DNA from 3 places in the Streptomyces sp. SUK 48 genome. Region 1 is predicted to be linked to each of the others. Evidence: riboswitches for the same ligand, from Rfam matches in the RefSeq annotation. Region 1 holds a riboswitch; each other region holds the start of a gene.
What was found. Region 1 has a riboswitch for cobalamin ahead of GHR20_RS12550 (ribonucleoside-diphosphate reductase subunit alpha). Riboswitches for the same ligand answer to the same signal wherever they lie in the genome.
Positions count from the first base shown of each region.

Region 2: it holds a riboswitch for cobalamin, as region 1 does, so the genes downstream of both, GHR20_RS04665 (hypothetical protein) here and GHR20_RS12550 (ribonucleoside-diphosphate reductase subunit alpha) in region 1, are expected to answer to the same signal.
Region 3: it holds a riboswitch for cobalamin, as region 1 does, so the genes downstream of both, GHR20_RS34605 (HoxN/HupN/NixA family nickel/cobalt transporter) here and GHR20_RS12550 (ribonucleoside-diphosphate reductase subunit alpha) in region 1, are expected to answer to the same signal.

Region 1 covers NZ_CP045740.1:2,977,230-2,984,230, reverse strand. Annotated here, with positions in the region: gene GHR20_RS12565 (helix-turn-helix domain-containing protein) at 1-551, opposite strand, end outside; gene GHR20_RS37490 (hypothetical protein) at 677-883, shown strand; gene GHR20_RS12555 (ribonucleotide-diphosphate reductase subunit beta) at 796-1,809, opposite strand; gene GHR20_RS12550 (ribonucleoside-diphosphate reductase subunit alpha) at 1,809-4,166, opposite strand; cobalamin riboswitch at 4,289-4,424, opposite strand; gene GHR20_RS12545 (sodium:solute symporter family protein) at 4,573-6,201, opposite strand; gene GHR20_RS12540 (DUF3311 domain-containing protein) at 6,198-6,461, opposite strand; gene GHR20_RS12535 (GntR family transcriptional regulator) at 6,610-7,001, opposite strand, start outside.
Region 2 covers NZ_CP045740.1:1,099,570-1,106,570, reverse strand. Annotated here, with positions in the region: gene GHR20_RS04670 (cobalamin-binding protein) at 4-924, opposite strand; gene GHR20_RS04665 (hypothetical protein) at 1,502-2,914, opposite strand; cobalamin riboswitch at 3,017-3,146, opposite strand; cobalamin riboswitch at 3,210-3,340, shown strand; gene GHR20_RS04660 (prenyltransferase/squalene oxidase repeat-containing protein) at 3,547-6,234, shown strand; gene GHR20_RS04655 (hypothetical protein) at 6,231-7,001, shown strand, end outside.
Region 3 covers NZ_CP045740.1:7,784,143-7,791,143, forward strand. Annotated here, with positions in the region: gene GHR20_RS34590 (GNAT family protein) at 1-205, shown strand, start outside; gene GHR20_RS34595 (ALF repeat-containing protein) at 327-881, shown strand; gene GHR20_RS34600 (ferritin-like protein) at 893-2,035, opposite strand; cobalamin riboswitch at 2,289-2,492, shown strand; gene GHR20_RS34605 (HoxN/HupN/NixA family nickel/cobalt transporter) at 2,520-3,611, shown strand; gene GHR20_RS34610 (hypothetical protein) at 3,801-4,031, shown strand; gene GHR20_RS34615 (heavy metal translocating P-type ATPase) at 4,028-6,322, shown strand; gene GHR20_RS34620 (copper chaperone PCu(A)C) at 6,319-6,867, shown strand; gene GHR20_RS34625 (hypothetical protein) at 7,001-7,001, shown strand, end outside.

The DNA of each region.
Region 1 (7,001 bases):
ATCTTGTTGGCGACCTCGGGACCCTGCTCCTTGCGCACCAGATGCAGACAGGCGTCGATGCCGGCCGCGGTACCGGCGGAGGTGATCACCGGGTCCTCGTCCACATAGAGCACGTCCGGCTCGACGGCGAGCCGCGGGTAGCGCCGGGCCAGCTCCTCGGCGTGGTGCCAGTGCACCGCGCACCGGCGCCCGTCCAGCAGCCCGGCGGCGGCCAGCATGAACACCCCGGAACAGACGCTGAGCACCCGGGCGCCCCGCTCGACGGCCCGCCGCAGCGCCGCGAGCAGCTCGGGCGGATAGTCCCGGTCCACATAGCTCTCACCGGCCGGTACGGCGATCAGATCGGCCTCTTCCAGCCGCTCCAGACCGTGCGGCGTGGACAGGGTGAAGCCGCAGTGGGTGCCGAGGTCGGGCCCCTCGGCCGAGACCACGGCGAAGTCGTACACCGGCAGCCCCTCGTCGCTGCGGTCGATGCCGAACACCTCGCACACGACGCCCAGCTCGAAGGGGTGCACTCCGTTCAGCAGCACGGCGGCCACGTTCTTGAGCATGGCCCCAGTGTGCCTCAGCGGTGGCAGTAATTCGAGGGTGTCCGGCAGTCCTGCCACTCCCGGTCAGCAGTGTCCGGCAGGACAGTGGTGGCATGACCGGAAATCAGATCCAAGGCATGATCGGAATGACCGCGACCCTCGGGATCCTCGTCCTCCTGGTCCTTCCCTCCGTACTCGGCATCCTGCGCGAGCGGCGCATCGACCGGCAGATCAGGAAGGCCCAGGAGGCCCACGGGAAGGAGGCTCAGAAGTCCTCGTCCAGGTCGACGGTGCCCTCCACCGCCACCTGGTACGCCGACGGGCGGCGCTCGAAGAAGTTGGTCAGCTCCTGAACACCCTGGAGCTCCATGAAGGAGAAGGGGTTCTCCGAGCCGTAGACCGGCGCGAAGCCCAGCCGGGACAGGCGCTGGTCGGCCACGCACTCCAGGTACTGCCGCATGGAGTCGGTGTTCATGCCCGGGAGGCCGTCACCGCACAGGTCGCGCGCGAACTGCAGCTCGGCCTCGACGGCCTCCCGCAGCATGTCGGTGACCTCCTGCTGGAGCTGGTCGTCGAACAGCTCCGGCTCCTCCTTGCGGACGGTGTCGACCACGTCGAAGGCGAAGGACATGTGCATCGTCTCGTCGCGGAACACCCAGTTGGTGCCGGTGGCGAGGCCGTGCAGCAGACCCCGGCTGCGGAACCAGTAGACGTACGCGAAGGCGCCGTAGAAGAACAGGCCCTCGATGCACGCGGCGAAGCAGATCAGGTTGAGCAGGAAGCGCCGGCGGTCCGCCTTCGACTCCAGCCGGTCGATCTTGTCCACCGAGTCGATCCACTTGAAGCAGAACTCGGCCTTCTCGCGGATCGAGGGGATGTTCTCGACCGCCGCGAAGGCCGCCGTGCGGTCCTCCGGGTCGGGCAGGTAGGTGTCCAGCAGCGTCAGATAGAACTGGACGTGCACCGCCTCCTCGAACAGCTGACGGCTCAGGTAGAGCCGCGCCTCGGGGGAGTTGATGTGCTTGTACAGCGTCAGCACCAGGTTGTTGGCGACGATCGAGTCACCCGTCGCGAAGAACGCGACCAGGCGGCCGATCAGGTGCTGCTCGGCCGGGCTCAGCTTCGCGAGGTCGGCGACGTCCGAGTGGAGGTCGACCTCCTCCACGGTCCAGGTGTTCTTGATGGCGTCCCGGTAGCGCTCGTAGAAGTCCGGGTAGCGCATCGGACGCAGGGTCAGTTCGAAGCCCGGGTCGAGCAGGTTCTGGTTACGGGTGGACATTACTGGCATGCCTCGCAGGACTCGGGGTTTTCCAGGGAGCAGGCGACGGCGTCGGGGTCGGCGACCTGCTGGACGGGGATGGTCTTCTGCGCCTGGGCGGCGCGGGCGATCCGGGTCGCCGGACGCGAGCGCAGGTAGTACGTCGTCTTCAGCCCGGACTTCCAGGCGTACGCGTACATCGAGGAGAGCTTGCCGATCGTCGGCGTCTCCATGAACAGGTTCAGGGACTGCGCCTGGTCCAGGAACGGGGTGCGCGCCGCCGCCATGTCGATCAGCCCGCGCTGCGGGATCTCCCACGCGGTGCGGTACAGCGCCCGCACCTCCTCGGGGATCCACGCGAAGCCCTGCACCGAGCCGTTGGACTCGCGCAGCGCCTCCCGGGTGCGCCCGTCCCAGACGCCCAGGTCCTTCAGGTCCTGCACCAGGTAGGAGTTGACCTGGAGGAACTCACCGGACAGCGTCTCGCGCTTGAACAGGTTGGACACCTGCGGCTCGATGCACTCGTAGACCCCCGCGATGGAGGCGATGGTGGCCGTCGGCGCGATCGCCAGCAGCAGCGAGTTGCGCAGGCCGACCTTCGCCATCCGGGTCCGCAGCGCCGCCCAGCGCTCCGGCCAGGTCTCCTGGACGCCGTAGTGGTCGGGGTGCAGCACACCGCGCGCGGTCCGGGTCTGCTCCCAGGCCGGCAGCGGGCCGCTGCGCTCGGCGAGGTCGGTGGACGCCTCGTACGCGGCGAGCATGATCCGCTCGGCGATCTTCGTGGACAGCGCCTTCGCCTCGGGGGAGTCGAAGGGCAGCCGCAGCTTGAAGAAGACGTCCTGGAGACCCATCGCGCCGAGGCCCACCGGGCGCCACTTGGCGTTGGAGCGGCCCGCCTGCTCGGTCGGGTAGAAGTTGATGTCCACGACGCGGTCGAGGAAGGTGACGGCGGTGTGGACGGTCTCGTCCAGGCGCGCCCAGTCGATGTCCCCGTCGACGACGAAGGCACCCAGGTTGACGGAGCCCAGGTTGCAGACCGCCGTCTCGCCGTCGTTGGTGACCTCCAGGATCTCCGTGCAGAGGTTGGAGGAGTGGATGACCTGGCCCGGCTCGGCGGTCTGGTTGGCGGTGCGGTTGGCGGCGTCCTTGAACGTCATCCAGCCCTGGCCGGTCTGCGCGAGGGTGCGCATCATGCGGCCGTACAGCTCGCGGGCCGGCATGGTCTTCTTCGCCAGGCCCCTGCGCTCCGCCTCGCGGTAGGCGGCGTCGAACTCCGCGCCGTACAGGTCCACCAGCTCGGGCACGTCCGCCGGGGAGAACAGCGACCACTGCCCGTCGGCGTTGACCCGGCGCATGAACTCGTCCGGCACCCAGTGCGCGAGGTTCAGGTTGTGCGTACGGCGGGCGTCCTCACCGGTGTTGTCCCGCAGCTCCAGGAACTCCTCCAGGTCGGAGTGCCAGGTCTCCAGGTACACCGCGGCCGCGCCCTTGCGCCGGCCGCCCTGGTTCACCGCGGCCACCGAGGCGTCCAGCGTCTTCAGGAACGGCACGATGCCGTTGGAGTGCCCGTTGGTGCCGCGGATCAGCGAACCGCGGGCGCGGATACGGGAGTACGACAGACCGATGCCGCCGGCGTGCTTGGAGAGCCGGGCGACCTGGTGGTAGCGGTCGTAGATGGAGTCCAGCTCGTCCAGCGGGGAGTCGAGGAGGTAGCAGGACGACATCTGGGGGTGCCGGGTGCCCGAGTTGAACAGCGTGGGGGAGGAGGGCAGGTAGTCGAGCCGGCTCATCAGGCCGTAGAGCGCGGCGACCTCGTCCACGGCGCGGGCCGAGTCGTCCTCGGCGAGGCCGGCGGCGACGCGCAGCATGAAGTGCTGGGGTGTCTCGATGACCTGACGGGTGATCGGGTGGCGCAGCAGATAGCGGCTGTGCAGGGTGCGCAGGCCGAAGTAGCCGAAGCGGTCGTCGGCGGCGCGGTCGATCAGGTTGTCGAGCCGGGCGGCGTGGATCCGGGCGAACTCGGCCGTCCGGTCGGCGATGAGCCCCTCGCGGTGACCGACGGCGACCGACTCGGTGAAGGACGTCACGCCCTGCGAGGCGGCCTCGGCGCGGATGGAGATGGTCAGCAGCCGGGCGGCGAGCCGCGAGTACGCGGGGTCCTCGGAGATCAGGCCGGCCGCGGCCTCGGTCGCGAGCTCGCGCAGCTCCGCCTCGTCGGCGCGGGCCGAGCGGCCGCGCAGCGCGGCGGCGGCGACCCGGCCGGGATCGGCGTCGGGGAGGTCCGCGGTCAGCTCGGTCAGGGTCCGCAGCAGCGCGGTACCGGGACCGTCGTTCTCCAGGCCCTGGGCTGAAGCCGGTTCGGCTGGCGCGATGGTCACGTGGGGCTCTCCCTCGCTCGGCACGGGGCCAGGCGGAGGGCAGGGGCAGTCACGAGCGCACACGGCGTCGCGTCCACCGGCCCACTCCGCGAGGCCCGGACGTCTCAGAGCACCCGGACCGGTGGGCCGGGTGCGCTGCCGGCAGGTCCTCGGACTGATCCCCGTGCGCGGATACGCACAAGTACACCGTTGCGGGACAGTTCCGGATTCGCACCGGATTCCCCTGCGACGACAGCGACCATGAGCATACATCTAGTGCCGGGCCGGAATGCCACCCCCAGATGTTGTGTCACCGTGTGTCTACGAGGGGTATGCGAAACGGGGCGCGAGGGGCACGCGAAACGGGCCGCCGACGCCCTCGGCGCCGCCGGCCCGCCCTTGGTCGCCCGTGTCCCCGGGCGCCGCGCTAGTGAGCGCTGCCCGCCGTGGCGGGCGGCAGTTCGACCGCCACGCCCGGGTCGCCGGCGTCCGCCGTGTAGTCCTCCGGACGGGTCTCGTCGATGCCCTCGGGGGCCTTCACGGCCTTCAGGACGACGGTCAGGACGACCGTGACGAGGACGTTGAGGACGAAGGCCGTCATGCCGATGTAGCCGATCTGGCCGATGCCCGGGATGTCGTCGGCGGAGCCGCCGAAGTGCTTCTGCGTCGGCGAGGCGACCCCGTAGGCGGCGAGGGTGCCGTAGATCATGCCGGCCGCCCAGCCCGCGAGCAGCGCCCAGCGGTGGAACCAGCGCGTGAACAGACCGCCGACCAGGGCCGGGAAGGTCTGCAGGATCCAGATGCCGCCGAGCAGCTGGAAGTTGATCGCGACCGTCTTGTCCATGCCGAGCACGAAGATCAGCGCGCCGACCTTCACCAGCAGCGACACGATCTTGGAGACCTGCGCCTCCTGCTTCGGCGTGGCGTCCGGCTTGATGAAGTCCTTGTAGATGTTGCGCGTGAACAGGTTCGCCGCCGCGATCGACATGATCGCCGCGGGCACCAGCGCGCCGATGCCGATCGCCGCGAAGGCCACACCGGCGAACCAGTCCGGGAACATGTCCTCGAACAGCTGCGGGATCGCCAGCTGCCCGTTGGTGACCTTCACCCCGGCCGCGATCGCCATGAAGCCGAGCAGCGCCAGCAGGCCCAGCATCAGGGAGTACAGCGGCAGGATCGTGGTGTTGCGCCGGATCACGTTACGGCTCTTGGAGGAGAGCGTCGCGGTGATCGAGTGCGGGTACATGAACAGCGCGAGCGCGGAACCGAGCGCCAGCGTGGCGTACGTCCACTGTCCGGCAGGCGCCGGCGCGAGCGCCCCGCGCGGCTTGCCGGTGGCCGGGTTGACCTGGCTGAACGCGTGGGCCGCCTTGGCGAAGATGTCGTCGAACCCGCCCAGCTTGATCGGGATGTAGATGATCGCCACACCGATCACGATGTAGATCAGCGCGTCCTTGACGAACGCGATCAGGGCGGGCGCCCGCAGACCCGAGGAGTACGTGTACGCCGCGAGCACCGCGAACGCGATGAGCAGCGGCAGGTCCTTCACGAACCCGTTGGTGTGCTCGCCGCCGCCGACGCCCATCACGTCCAGCACCGCCTGGATGCCGACGAGCTGGAGCGCGATGTACGGCATCGTCGCCAGGATGCCGGTCACCGCCACCGCGAGCGACAGCCCCTTCGAGCCGAAGCGGCCGCGCACGAAGTCGGAGGTGGTGACGTAGCCGTGGCGGTGCGAGACCGACCACAGCCGCGGCAGGAAGGTGAAGATCAGCGGGTACACCAGGATCGTGTACGGCACCGCGAAGAAGCCGGACGCGCCCGCCGCGTAGATCGCCGCGGGCACGGCCACGAAGGTGTAGGCCGTGTACAGGTCGCCGCCGAGCAGGAACCAGGTGATCCAGGTGCCGAACGACCGGCCGCCCAGGCCCCATTCGTCCAGCGTGTGCTCGTTCTCGGCCCGGCGCCAGCGCGCGGCGAGGAAGCCCAGGACCGTGACGGCCAGGAAGAAGAAGATGAAGACGCCCAGTGCGACGCCGTTGACCCCGGTCTTCACTTCGCGGCACCCCCCTGCGCGTCACGGCGGGAGCGCTGGTCGTGCTGCCAGAGCTTGTACGCGGTCATGGTGAGCGCGGTGGAGATCAGCACCCAGAGCATCTGGTACCAGTAGAAGAACGGGATCCCGATGAACGCCGGGTCCGTCTTCGCGTAGGAGCCGACCCACAGCATCGCCACGAACGGCGCGACGAGACACATGCCGATGACCACGCGCAGCGGTGTCACCACCGGTGGTTGCACTTCGGGCGTTTCTGACATGCTGCGGCTCCGTCCCCTCGCTGATCACCTGTGTAATGCGCAGGCAATCTAGGTGACGGTATCCAGTTGGTGGAAGACCCCGTCTCAAGCCGTGTGTATCGATTCGGCGAAGGAGCGAACGCCTCCGGACGCGCCCCCGCGCCCCCGCCTAGTCCATCGGGCGCTTGAGGCGGGCCACGAACTTGTACCGGTCGCCGCGGTAGACCGAGCGGACCCACTCGACCGGCTGACCCGCGCGGTCCAGCGAGTGCCGGGAGAGCATCAGCATCGGCAGCCCGACGTCCGTACCGAGCAGACCGGCCTCGCGCGGGGTGGCCAGCGAGGTCTCGATGGTCTCCTCGGCCTCGGCGAGATGGACGTCGTACACCTCGGCGAGCGCGGTGTAGAGGGACGTGTACTTCACCAGCGAACGGCGCAGCGCGGGGAAGCGCTTGGCGGACAGATGGGTGGTCTCTATGGCCATGGGCTCGCCGTTGGCCATCCGCAGCCGCTCGATGCGCAGCACCCGGCCGCCGGCGGAGATGTCGAGCAGCTCGGCGA
Region 2 (7,001 bases), 1.9 Mb from region 1:
TCCTCACCGGCCGGGGAACGGGCGCGCCTCGGTCGGTGCGACCGGCTCCCCGGCCCGCACCCCGTGCAGGACATGGGCCAGCACCTCCGCCCCGCGCACCACCCGCGGGCCCGGCCGGTTGTAGTACGACGGCCCGTCCAGCACCCAGACCCGGCCGGACCGTACGGCGGGCAGCTCCGCCCAGCCCGGCAGTGCGGTGAGCAACTCGGCCTCGCGCAGGGTGCGTTCGGGAGGGAAGCCGCATGGCAGGACGAGCAGGACGTCCGGCCGTGCGGCGCGCACCGCCGACCAGGGCACCGGCTCGGTGTGCTCGCCGGGCGCGGCGAGGAGCGGTTCGCCCCCGGCGGCGCTGATCTGCTCCGGCACCCAGTGTCCGGCCGGCCACAGCGGGTCGAGCCATTCGATCGCCGCCACGCGGGGCCGGTCGCGCCCGGCGACCGAGCCGCGCAACCGGTCCAGCCGGGCTTGGAGTTCGGCCCGGCGGCGCAGCGCGCGCTCGCGCACGCCCAGCAGTTCGCCGACGGTGACCAGGCAGTCCAGTACGTCGTCCAGGGTATGCGGTTCCAGGCTGAGCACCCGGGTGTCCGCGTCGAGCAGCCGTACGGCACCGCTCACCCGCTCGTACGACACCGCGCACACGGCGCACAGGTCCTGGGTGAGCACCACATCGGGCCGCAGCGCCGCCAGAGCCTCGGTGTCCAGCGTGTACAACGACGACCCCGAGTGCGCCGACCCGCCGACGGCATCGGAGATCTCCCGGCTGCTCAGCGCGTCCTGGTCCAGCTCCGCCCCGGTCACCACCGGCACCCCCGCCACCTCCCGGGGCGGCCAGTCGCACTCGTGCGTACGACCGACCAGGCTCGCGGAGAGACCGAGCGCGGCGACGATGTCGGTGGCGGCGGGGAGAAGGGAGACGATCCGCATGCGCTGAGCCTATGCCGGGGGCCCACCTGAGGCCGTGCCGAGCGGGCACCGGCGGCCCGGACACCGGGGACGGGGCCGCGACGCGCCGTACCTCCGGTGCAGGGTGGGCATGCCGCGCCTCATATGCCGAGCGGGGATCGCCGTCCCGTCGCCGGGCATGGCGAGCCGGGCCTGCCGCGCTGATCCTCGCCTGCCGCCTGCCGCCTGCCGCCTGCCGCCTGCCGCCTGCCGCCTGCCGCCTGCCGCCTGCCGCCTGCCGCCTGCCGGGTGCCGAGTGCCGCCGTGTGCCGAGGACATCGGAGTATGGGGCGAGTGGTCCGAGGCGCGTGCCGAACCGAGGCGCCGGCCGGCGCCAGGCCCCCGCACCGGGCTCCCTCGCGCCGACCTTCCGCGGCGAGCCCCCCGCCGAGCCCCCGTCTCCGGCGGCGAGCCTCCTGGCGCCGGGCCCCCACAGCGAGCGCCCCGCGCCTGACGACCCGCAGCGTGCCCCCTTCCGAGTGCCCGCCCCTCACCGCGGCGAGCGCCCCCGGCCGAGCCGCCCCGCGCCCCCAGAGCCCCGCCCCTCAAGCACCTCCTGTCATGCCCCCCAGCGCACCGCGATCGTGTCGCCCACGCCGATGGTCGTGTCGCGGGTGGCGGTGGCGAAGGCCGAGCCGTCGATGCTGGCCTTCCAGGTGTTGGAGCCGCTGTTCGCCTTGCCGTTGAGGGTGGTGACGGTGCCGGAGCCGGAGGCCGGGGTGATGTCCGTGACGCAGCCGGACGGGGTCGCCGTGCTCTTGGCGGCGTCGAGGACCGCGCCCAGCGTGGTCGTGGTGCCGGTCGGCGTGAGCGCGACGGAGCACACCTTCAGGCCGCCCGCCCCGTCGTCCACGCTGAGCGCCAGCTTCGTCGCCGTACCGGAGGTGAACGAGCCCTGGCCCACCCACTGCGGGGCACCCGGCGTCGTGGGCGCGGGCGGCGCCGCGGTGAAGCCGCCGCCGGCCACCGCGCGCAGGGCGTCGATCGAGGAGTACGCCGTCGGCGAGGCGTCACCCGGCTGGTACCTGAAGCCGCCGCCGGGATTGAACTGCTGCGCGATCAGGAAGTCCACCGGGGTCTTCCCGGCCGAGGTGAGGAAGTCACCGGTCTGCGGGTTGATGCCGCACGCGTTCAGCCCGGACACCGCCCAGCCGTTGGAGTCGGTGTTCACGCCGAACATCGCGTTGAAGGCACCGCTGTTCGCCACCAGCTTGCTCTTCAGGAACGCCTTGGCGCGGACGATCCCGCTGTCGGTGCCGGGCACCCCGGACGTGCACAGCGCGGCCATCGCGGCGCCGGTCATGTCGATGTCGCTGGTGGCGGCGAGCTGGCTCGGATTCCCCTCCGCCTTGCCGTAGTTCCAGCCGCCGTCGTTGTGCTGGTTGGCCCGGATGCGGGCGACGACGGAGTCACGCAGCGCCCCCGGTATCCGCGCCTGCCCGGACTGCGTCTTCGCGCCGTTCAGGGCGAGCGCGGCGAAGACGGTGCCGTTGAAGTTGGCCGACGGGCCGAAGTAACCGGTCTCCGAGGTCTGCCAGTAGCCGTAGATGTCGGCGATCAGATCCCGCGAGGCGGACACCCGGGCCGGATCGATGCCCGCGGCGTACGCGTTCAGCACGGCGCGCTCGTAGTCGGTGACGACGGGGGAGGAGGACGGCCAGGCGGTGGTGGAGAGCAGATTCCGGTAGACGGATCTCGCGTTCTTGCTGGTGTCGCCCCCGGGCGTGACGTCCACCGCGGCGGTGCCGGCCGCGGCGAGCGCGCTGAACGCCCACTCGTTGGACAGTCCGGAACCGGCGTACGAACCATCGGCCGCCTGGAGGGACTTGAGGTAAGCGACGCCGTTCGTCTTCGAGGTGGTGATCTGCGCCGGGGAGGACGTGGCCGCTGCGGGCAGCGTGCCGAGGGTGAACGCGCCGAGCGCGGCGGCCGCGACGAGCGCGGGACGGCGGAGGGACAGCGGACGGATCATGGCCTGCTCCTTGGATGGAGGACGCCGACCCCACTCGGTGCCATGGCCCATCGATCCGGGGGCAGCGGGTGCAGGCCGCCGTCCGGAACGCGTGGACCGGCTTCCAAAAGTGCTACACCGCCTGGGCATTCGGGCTCGGGACGGCCCCGCCGTCCCATACCGCTGCGCGTCAGCCCCGGACTCCCACCGGGTTCCCCCATTCGGCAGACCGAGACGGTACCCGACGGCCAACCCGCCCGCCAGCGACCGTCCCCGGTCCGTGCGCCGCGTCACGGGCCGCTCTTGACGCTTCCTGTGAAGCGTGCTCAAATCCGGCTGATACGCAATGAGTTCCAGGGGAAGCCGGTCGAATTCCGGCGCTGACCCGCAACCGTAGGCCCGGCACCGTCCCGGGCGAGCCGGACTGCCTGGAGCGTGACCTGCAACAGACGCCGTCGTGGACTGCGGCGTGGTGCGAACGGCTTCCGGGCTCCTTCCGTGCTCCGGGGGCCCCTCTGCCACGCCCGTGCCCGCGCCGGCCGACAGAGGGGGCCGTGGTGGGGACCGGGCAGCGAAGAGACGAGCGGGCGAGGGCGATTCCGCCCCGCGTGGCGGCACAGGCGACGGCCCTGTGTGTACTGCTCGCGGCCTGCATGACCTTCCTCACGATCACGGTCACGCCCGCGACGGCGGACGGCACCGGCGGCTGCACCGCGACCAGGGGCGCCCTGGTCGCCGTGGACTTCGGGCCCTTCGGCGGCCCGGTGGAACACGGCTGCGACCTCACCCCCACCACCGGCTACGACCTGCTGCACGACGCCGGCTTCAGCACCGCCGGCACCCAGCACGACGGCCCCGCCTTCATCTGCCGCATCGGGTACGGCGCCTTCGACTCCGGTACGCAGTACCCGACATCGGACAAGGAGTCCTGCGTCCTGACCCCGCCCGCCACGGCGTACTGGTCGTACTGGATCGCCGCCCCGGGTCAGAAGGACTGGACCTACAGCCCGTACGGCGCCATGGACCGCAAGCTCAAGGACGGCGACGTCGACGCCTGGGTCTACGGCGGCACCGATGTCCAGGGCTCCACCGGCAAACCCACGTTCACCCCCGACGACGTACGCGGCGGCGACCCCTCCGGGCCCGGCCCGGGCGGCCCCACCGGTGCCCCCGGCAAGCTCGACACGAAGGCCGCCGCCACCTGGCTGACCGGCCGACTCACCGACGGTGAAAGGGTCGTGGACGACGGTGCCACCACCCCCGACTACTCGCTGACCGCCGACACCGCGTTCGCGCTCGCCGCCGCGAACGGCAAGAGCGCCGCGCTCGACAAGGTCACCGGCTATCTCGCCGCCCACACCGCGGACTTCGCCTACCCGGACGGCACCGGCCAGGCGCCCGACGCCACCGCCGTGGCCCGGCTCGCCCTCCTCGCCGAGATCACCGGCCGCGACCCGCGCGCCTTCGGCGGCCACGACCTGCTCGCCGCCCTCACCGCCAACGTGTGCGCGGCGGGCCCGGAGTCCGGCGAGGCCACCCCCGGCTGCACCGCCAAGGGCGACTTCCGCGCCTCCTCCTACACCGAGGGCCAGGCCCTCGCGGTCCTCGCCCTGCTGCGGGCCGGCGTGACACCCCCGGCCGCCGCGGTCGACCGCCTCACCCGACTCCAGTGCAAGGACGGCAGTTTCACCAGCATCCTCATCCGGTCCGGCGAGTACTGCGACCCCGACCCCGCCACCACCGGGCTCGTCGCCCTGGTGCTGCACCGGGCGGGCGGCCACGAGGACGCGGTGAGCGCCGCCCGCGCCTACCTCGGCGGCGCCCAGCGCGCCGACGGCGCCCTCCCCGGCTACACCGGCTCGACCACCGGCTCCGTCAACGCCACCGCGTACGCCGCCCAGGCACTGGCCGCCCTCGGCGACACCACCCGCGCCACCGCGGCCGTCGGCTGGCTGTCCCGGCAGCAGCTGAAGAGCGGCGGCTTCGGCTTCGAGGAGGGCGCCACCGACCCGGCCGTCTACGCGACCTCGCCCGCCGTCCTCGCCGGCAGCGGCACCAGCCTGGTCACCCTCACCACCAAGGCCACCGGACCCACCCCGCCGCCGACCTCGCCGAGCGGCACCCCGACCACCCCCGCCCCCGCCCCGGGCGCGGGCCCCGACCTGAAGAAGGGCGTCGCCTACCTCACCACGGCGGCCAACCTCAGGCAGGGCCAGTACTACGGCGACGGCACCACCTCGGGGCGCGCCGACTTCGGCCTCACCATCGACGGCGCCTACGCGCTCGCCGCCACCGGCCTGGACAACGCCAGGCTGCGCGGCATCGTCGACTTCCTCGACCACCGAGGCAAGGACGGCGCGGGCCGCACGGTGGACGACTGGACGAATGTCGGCACCTCCTACGCGGCGGCCGGCTCCCTCGGCAAGACCGCCCTGCTCGCCGAGGCCGTGGGCCGCGACCCCCGGCACTTCGCCGGACACGACCTGATCGCCGCCCTCGACAAGGCCGTCTGCGCCAAGGCCGGCACCGGTGGCGACCGCGCCTGCGCGGCGAAGGGCGCCTACACCTACGCGCCCTCCGTCTTCGCCCAGTCCCTCGCCGTCATGGCCCAGGTGCGCGCGGGCGACACCACCTCGGCCCAGCGGCCGATCGCCTACCTGGAGAGCCTTCAGGAGAGCAGCGGCGCCTGGCCCAGCCTGATCCCGTCCACCAAGGACTCCGACGTGGACTCCACCGCCATCGCCGCCATGGCCCTCGACCTGGCCGGCGGCGCCACGGCGGACAAGGCCGTGGCCAAGGCGCTGACCTGGCTCGCCTCCCGGCAACTGGCCGACGGCGGCTTCCCCGGCACCGCGGGAGACTCCGTCAACTCCGCGGCTCTCGCCGTACAGGGCCTGTCGCTGGACGCGCCGAAGTACGCCCGGCAGATCGCCAAGGCCCGCACGTTCCTCGCCTCGCAGCAGAACGGCGACGGCGGGTTCGCGGTGGCCAAGGGCGGTGACCGCCGTTCCGACCTGCGCGCCTCCACCCAGGCCGTCGGCGGCGCCACCGGCATCTCCTTCGGCACGCTCAAGCGCAGCCTGACCGGCACCTCCCCGCAGCCCACCCCGAGCCTCAGCGGCAGCGCCCCGGACATCGTCACCACGGGAGACACCGGCGGCACCGGCGACTCCGGCGGCGCGGGCGACGGCGGGGCCGGTACGAGCGGCGGTGGCGGCATCCTCGCCGCCACCGGCGTCCAGGCGGGGGCCCTCGCCGCGATCGCCGTGCTGCTGATGCTCGCCGGCTGGCGCACCGTGGCCGTCGCCCGCCGCCGCACCGGCACCGGGAGCGGACGATGAGCGCGGCGGCCCGCCTGATACGGGTCCTGGCCGCCCTCGGTCTCGGCGCCGCGGCCGTCGTCCAGGCCGGTACTCCGGCCGCCGCCGCGCCCCAGCCGATGGGGCGCTGCACCACCACCTCGGGCGTCGTGCTCGCCGTCGACCTCAGCCACTGGGGCGGCCCGATCCTGCGCTCCTGCGGCACCACCCCGACCACCGGGTACGAGCTGCTCAACCAGGGCGGCTGGAGCACCACCGGCACCGGGCACGACGGCCCCGCCTTCATCTGCCGCATCGGTTACAGCGGTTACCAGCACGGCCGCCAGTACCCGACCCCCGCCCAGGACGACTGCGTGCTCACCCCGCCCGCCTCCGCGTACTGGTCGTACTGGCACGCCGATCCCGGGGCCACCGACTGGACGTACAGCCGGCTCGGCGCGATGCTCTACCGGCCCAAGCCGGGCAGCGTCGACCTGTGGGAGTTCGGCGGCACGAACATCCAGGGCACCGAGGGCCGCCCGAAGGTCACCCCCGGCCAGCTGCGCGCCCGCAACACCGCACCGCAGGGTGACGCGGGCAAGCCGGCCTCCACCCGCAAGGCACCGCAACTGCCACCCGGTGTGAACACCGGTCCGGCCCCGGAGAAGCAGCCCGCCCCCTCCGCCCCGGCGTCCGCGAAGCCGACGCCGGAGCCCGGCAAGAGCGCGAGCCCGACGCCGTCGCCCAGCGCCACCACGAGCGGCCCGGCGTCCGCGGCCCCCGCTCCGTCCCCGAGCACCGGCACCCGG
Region 3 (7,001 bases), 4.8 Mb from region 1:
CTTCGAGGGGATCTTCCGTCAGGCCGTGGTCTACAAGGGCCGCAGTCGTGACACGGCCTGGTACTCCCTGCTCGACTCCGAGTGGCCACAGGCCGGCAAGGCCCTGCGGGAGTGGCTCTCGCCCGACAACTTCGACGCGCGAGGCCGCCAGAAGCGGTCCCTTGCCGATCTGCGCTCGGCCGGCGCGCTCGACGAGAAGCCGTGACGCCGGCGCTCGCCGTACGGACAGCACAGGCCATCGATCCGAATGATCATCTGACATAAGATCATTTCCTTCTGTTGACCAACGGGATCGGTCACCAGACCGGTTCCGACGAGGGGGACCCATGAACAAGACCCGCGCGACGCTCGTCCTGGCCGCCACCGCACTGACTCCGGTACTGCTGCTGGCCGGCCCGTCCTTCGCCGCCGCCCCGGCCGTCCCGCACACGTCCGCGGTGGCCGGCTCCGACGAGGACAACGCCGTCGCCATCGCCCGGATCCTGGCCGACCCGGCCGCCGGCAAGGCCGTCAGGCGGGAGGCCAATAAGGCTCTCGACGGCACGCCGGCCGACCGGGCCGCGTTCCTCGCCACCGGCTACGCCAAGGCCCAGGACGAGGACAACGCCTTTGCCATCGTTCGGCTGCTGGCCGACCCGGCCTCCGGCAAGGCCGTCAAGCGGGAGGCGAACAAGGCTCTCGACGGCAGCCCGGCCGACCGGGCCGCGTTCCTGAAGAGCGGCTTGCGGCTCGCCCGGGCGGAGGACGACCGCGTCGCCACCGCCCGGATCCTGGCCCGCCCCGGCATCAGCAAGGCCCTGCGCGCCGCGGCCGAGAAGGCCATGGACGGCACGCCGGAGGAGCTGCGTTACTTCATCACCGTCGGCCAGTACCAGGTCTGACCGGCCCCTGGTCAGCCGCGCGGACGGAACTGAGGGCCGTAGGTCGCCCCGGGGCCGGTGACAGGCATCTCCATCAGTTCCACGGCGGGGGTCTCCAGCCTGCGCATACGACGCACGGCGGTCCTCAGGCTGTGGTGGTCGCCCTCCCGCCACGCCGTTTCGAGCGCGTCGAGAACCGTGGTGTACGTGTCGTCGAAGTCGTCCAGGAGCCTGCGGGCCCCGGCGGGCGGCCGGGGCCAGCCGCCCGCCGGGACGACGGACATGGGCCGCGTGTCGGGGAAGGGGACCGGAGCCCCGGTGAACTGCCATGTGCCGTCGGCCTCCCGCAGCCGACGTCCGTGGTAGATCTCGGCGAACGCGTAGTAGTGCGCCAGGTGTCCGTCTCCCAGGTCGTCGGCGGGGGAGACCGAGGTGCCCTCCCCCTGGTCCTTGATGACCTCGATCGAGCGCTCGACGTCGTCGAGCGTTCTGACGGGCCTGAGGACGTCCTCGCCGACGCGTTCGCACAGCTGCCGGTCGGCGGACAGATCCGGGGCCACCGACCGGAACGCCGTGAGCAGTTCGTCGTAGAAGTGGCCGATGCTGAGAGGGTCGCGCGCGCTGCCGGTCAGTGGTGCCGCGGGCGCCTCGATGGCCATCATCACGTCCCGTACGAGCGCCCTGGTCAAGCCTGACAGGTATACGTCCACCCCCGGATGCACGCCGCCCGGCAGCGGGCCCGGGTAGACCGGCGCCGCTCCCTTGATCCGGGGGCGGCCCCCCAGCGCGACCAGCAGATTGCAGACGATCCCGAGGTGGTACATCTCGTCGGAGACGATGCGCCGGATCAGCCGGGCGGCGTCGCACGTGCGGTTCTTGATGGACCACCAGCCGCACAGATAGGGCGGGATGGTGGAGAACTCGATCTCCACGGCCACCTGGAGGGCCGATCTGAGCCAGTCGACACCGCGGTGCTTCTCGGGGACGGTGATCAGGCGGGCCACCCTCCCGCGCCGTGCCGGAATGTGCCGTGCGGGCTTCGCGGGCGGGCGACCGGGAGCGCACGCGGCCGCCGAGACCTGCGTGCCCGCGGCCAGCGCGGCGGACGCCAGGAGACTGCGACGCCGCACAGGAGATCCGGCCGGCTCCTCGGGAATTCCGGTCGCCTTCGTCACCGCCGCCTCCGTACCCGCCGGTGCTCCCGGCATCGCCCTCGAACCAGGTGCGCGAAGCTAGCAGCCTCGCCCGGTCCCTGAGGGGTGTCCGCGACGGCCGACGCGGCTTCTCACGCCGTCGGTCCAGAACCGGGAACCAGGCCGCGGCTCGCGACGACTACCTGGGGATCGACGGGTCGCCCGTACCGGGAGACCGGATGTGATCTTGGATACCCGAGCGGAGCCGTGGTTGCGCGCAAGCGGGGGGACGGCTCTACGGTGGGCGGGCCGTGGTGTTCGGGAAGACCGGTGACAGCCCTCAGCGGGGCTCAGACCGGAGCGGCCCTCGCCACTGTGATCGGGGAGTGCCCGTCCCAGTTCTGCACGGTCACTGTTCGCCGCCCGGCGGACGGGAAGGCCGGGACGTACACGCGCGCACCCGTAAGCCAGGAGACCGGCCACGGCACTTCACGAGCTGATCCACGAGGTGCTGGAGCGTGACCGCATGACCCTGCCCGCAGAGCCGACCCGATTTCACTGGCGGCGCGAGGACACCGTCCGTACCGCCGGGCTGCTGGTGGTGATCGCCGCCCTGCACGTCGTGGCGTTCGGCATCCTGTTCCTGCTGGTCGTGCCCGGCCACTACGAGATCGGCTCCAAGGCGTTCGGGATCGGCCTCGGGGTGACCGCGTACACCCTGGGCATGCGGCACGCGTTCGACGCCGATCACATCGCCGCGATCGACAACACCACCCGCAAGCTGATGGCCGACGGCAAGCGTCCGGTGTCGGTCGGCTTCTGGTTCGCGCTCGGCCACTCCAGCGTGGTGGTCGCCATGGCGGCCCTGGTCGCGGGCGGCGCACAGCTCGCCGGCACCCTGCTCGACGACGACTCCCGCACCCACCAGACCCTCGGCGTCGTCGGCACCACGGTCTCCGGGACGTTCCTCTACCTCATCGCGGCGCTCAACCTCGTGGCGCTCGCGGGCATTCTGCGGGTCTTCCGCGCGATGCGAGCGGGCACGTACGACGAGACCGCGCTGGAACAGCACCTGGACTCGCGGGGGTTCATGAACCGGTTCCTGGGCCGCTTCACCAGGTCGATCACCCGGCCCGGGCAGATGTTCCCGCTGGGCTTCCTGTTCGGGCTCGGCTTCGACACCGCGACCGAGGTCACCCTGATGGTGATGGCGGGCAGCGGCGCCGCGGCCGGGCTCCCGTGGTACGCGATCCTGTGCCTGCCGCTGCTGTTCGCCGCCGGGATGAGCCTGTTCGACACCCTCGACGGCACCTTCATGAACTTCGCCTACCAGTGGGCGTTCTCCAACCCGGTGCGCAAGGTGTTCTACAACCTGACCATCACCGGCCTGTCCATCGCGGTCGCCTTCCTGATCGGCACCATCGAACTGGTCGGCGTGCTGCACGAGAAGCTCGACCTGAGCGACGCGGTGACCGGCTGGATCGCCGATCTGGACCTGGACAACGTGGGGTACGTCATCGTCGGCCTGTTCGTGGTCGTGTGGGCGGCGGCCCTGGCGTACTGGCGGCTGGCCAGGGTGGAGCAGCGGTGGGCGGGCCGGCTCGGCGAGGGCGGCTGACCCTCCGGCCGCTCCCGGGACCTCCGTGAGCCGTCGTCAGCGCCGGTGGGCACCGGGGGCGCCGACGGCTATGGCGTACGTCACGATCATGCCCCGGAACTCGACGCTCCACCGGTCCGACTACTGCGACGGTACGGCTTCCACCGCCAGCTCTCGCACGACGGTCCGATGCGACCAGGAAGGTCGGGCATGGCCGATATCCCGTTGTCACCCGGCTCCACCCGTACGACCCCCGGCAGGCTGCTGCCGCCTCCCGCGCTCTGCGGATTCCTGCTCCTGCTGGTGCTGCTGTTCTCGGTGTCCTACGCCGTCGGCTCGGCGGCGGGGCCGGTGGCACCCGGCATGCACGGCACCGGGAGCGGCGGGAGCGGCGGCGGTACGGGCGACATGCCCGGGATGAGTCATGGGGGCGGCGAGTGACCGCTCTCGAACCGGCGGCGGAACTCGTCGTCACCGACCTCACCGTGGGCGGGATGACCTGCGCGGCCTGTGTCCGCCGGGTGGAGAAGAAGCTCGGCAGGCTGGACGGCGTCACGGCCACGGTCAACCTGGCCACGGGGCTCGCCCGGGTCAGCCACCCGGCCGATGTCGCGCCCGAGAGCCTCGTCACCGCGGTCGAACAGGCCGGGTACCAGGCCGCGTTGCCGGTGACCGAGGTCGCCGAGGTGGCTGCGAGGGCCGAGGACGAGGAGGAGGCCGGGTCCCGGCGCGAGCGGGAGCGCATCACGGTGACCGCGCTGCTGGCCGTACCGGTGCTGGTGCTCTCCATGGTGCCGGCCCTGCAATTCGGGAACTGGCAGTGGCTGTGCTTCGTGCTGGCCGCTCCGGTGGCCGTGTGGAGCGCCTGGCCCTTCCACCTCCGCGCGCTGCGGGGGCTGCGCCACTCCACGGCCACGATGGACACCCTGGTCTCGCTGGGGATCGTGGCGTCGTTCGCGTGGTCGGCGTACGCGCTGTTCCTCGGCGGGGCGGGTGAGCCCGGGATGCGGATGTCGTTCAGCCTCCTGCCCTCCGCGTCGGACGGCAGGGCGCACCTGTATCTGGAAGCGGCCGTCAGCGTCCCGCTGTTCGTGCTGACCGGACGGTTCCTGGAGGGGCGGGCCCGGCGGGGGACCGGGGCGGCGCTGCGGTCGCTCGCCGAGCTGGCGGCCAAGAAGGTCTCGGTGCGCGACGAGCTCGGCGAGCGGTCGATCCCGGTCGAGCGGCTGCGCGTGGGGCAGACCTTCGTGGTGCGGCCGGGGGAGCGGGTCGCCACCGACGGACGCGTGACGCGGGGCACCTCCGCCGTGGACCTGTCCCTGGTGACCGGCGAGAGCGAGCCGGTGGCGGTGGGTCCGGGCTCGGCCCTGGTCGGCGGCGCCGTCAACGCCGGCGGGCTGCTTCTGGTGGAGGCCACGGCGGTCGGCGCGGACACCCGGCTCGCGCGGATCACCCGCCTCGTCACCGAGGCACAGGCCGGAAAGGCACGGGCGCAGCGGCTGGCGGACGCGGTCGCCGGAGTGTTCGTACCCGTCGTCCTCGCCCTCTCGGTGACCGTCCTCGGGTTCTGGCTGGGTGCCGGCGCCGATCCGCAGGCGGCCCTCACCGCCTGCGTGGCCGTACTCGTCGTGGCCTGCCCCTGCGCGCTCGGGCTGGCGACGCCCACCGCGCTGATGGCCGCCACCGGGCGCGGGGCGCAGCTGGGCGTGCTGGTGCGGGGACCGCGGACACTGGAGGCCCTTCAGCACGTGGACACGGTCGTCCTGGACAAGACCGGCACGCTGACCAGCGGTCATATGACGGTGGCCCGGGTCACCGCGCTGCCGGGCGCGCTCGGGCAGGAGGCGCTGGTGCGGCTGGCCGGCGCCGTGGAGCAGGGCTCCGAGCATCCGATCGGACAGGCCGTGACCGCGTACGCCCGCCGCACGGGCGAGGTGGGACCCCTGCCGGACGTGACGGACTTCGCCGCCGTCCCCGGGTACGGGGTCCACGGCCGGGTGGACGGTCTGGCGGTCGAGGTGGGCTCCCCGGAGGGCGAGCTGCCGCGCGAACTGGCCAAGGCGCTGGCCGCGGCGGAGGAGGCCGCGCACACCCCGGTCCTGGTACGGGTCGACGGGCGCGCCAAGGCGCTGATCGCCGTCGGCGACGTGCTGCGCCCCGGCAGCTACCGGGCCGTGGACCGGCTGCGGCGGCTCGGCATCCGCCCGGTGCTGGCCACCGGAGACCGCAAGGCGTCCGCCGAGGCCGTCGCCGCCGCGCTCGGCATCGACGAGGTGCACGCCCGCTGCACCCCGGAGGGCAAGGCCGCCCTGGTGCGGAGACTGCGAGACGAGGGCGCACGGGTGGCGGTCGTGGGGGACGGGGTGAACGACGCCGCCGCGCTCGCCGGGGCCGACCTGGGCATCGCCCTGGGCAGCGGCGCCGACGTGGCCATCGGCGCGGCCGACCTGACCCTGGCCCGCGGGGACATCGAGGCGCTGGTCGACGCCGTGCGTCTGGCCCGGCGCACCCTGGGCACGATCCGGGCCAACCTGGCCTGGGCGTTCGGCTACAACGTCGTCACCGTGCCGCCTGCCATGGTCGGCCTGCTCGATCCCATGGTCGCGGCCGCCGCGATGTCGGCGAGTTCCGTGCTCGTGGTGGCGAACAGCCTCCGGCTGCGCAACTGGCGGCCGGCCGCGGCCCGAGGCCGGGCGCACGGGGCGCGTGCCGGGAAGGCGGGTGCGCGATGACGTGGATCGGAATCAGGGACCGGGTCTCGCGGGCGCGGGGCCTGGACCGGCGGCGGGTGCGGGACGGCGCACTGGCCGTCCTGGCGCCCGTCGTGGCGTGCTGTGCGGCGCTGGCGGGGCTGACCGCCTGGGTGGGCGCGGGCCGGGCCGGCAGTCCGGCGCGTATCCGTGTCACGGAGGGGCGGGTCCTGCTGCCGTCCGTCGGTGTTCCGGAGACGGCGGCGTTCTTCCGCGTCGCCAACGACGGCGGCTCCGCCGACACGCTCGTCCGGATCACGGCGCGTGGCGTCCCCGGCGAGGTCGCGCTCTCCCGGCACGTCATGACGCGGGGCAACACGGCCTACCGTGCCGAGACCGACTCCGTGTCCGTCGCCGCGGGCGAACGTCTCGCCATGTCGCCGATCGGTGTCGATCTGACGGTGCCCGTGCCCTCGAAGGCGTGGCGTTCGGGTGATCTCGTGCCGTTCACGCTGGAGTTCCGGCGCAGCGGCCCGGTCAGGGTCCTGGCCGTGGTGGTGCGGCCGGGTACGGTGTCGGCGCGGTAGTCGCTTCCCGTGCTCTCCGAGTTCCTGTGCGTCTGCTGTGAGTTGTGTCGCCTCATTGCCGGTGGGCCGAGGGGCGGGGTTCGCGCCCACCCCCTGACGGCGACCGGATCCCGGGTGCGAGGATGAGCGGGCTA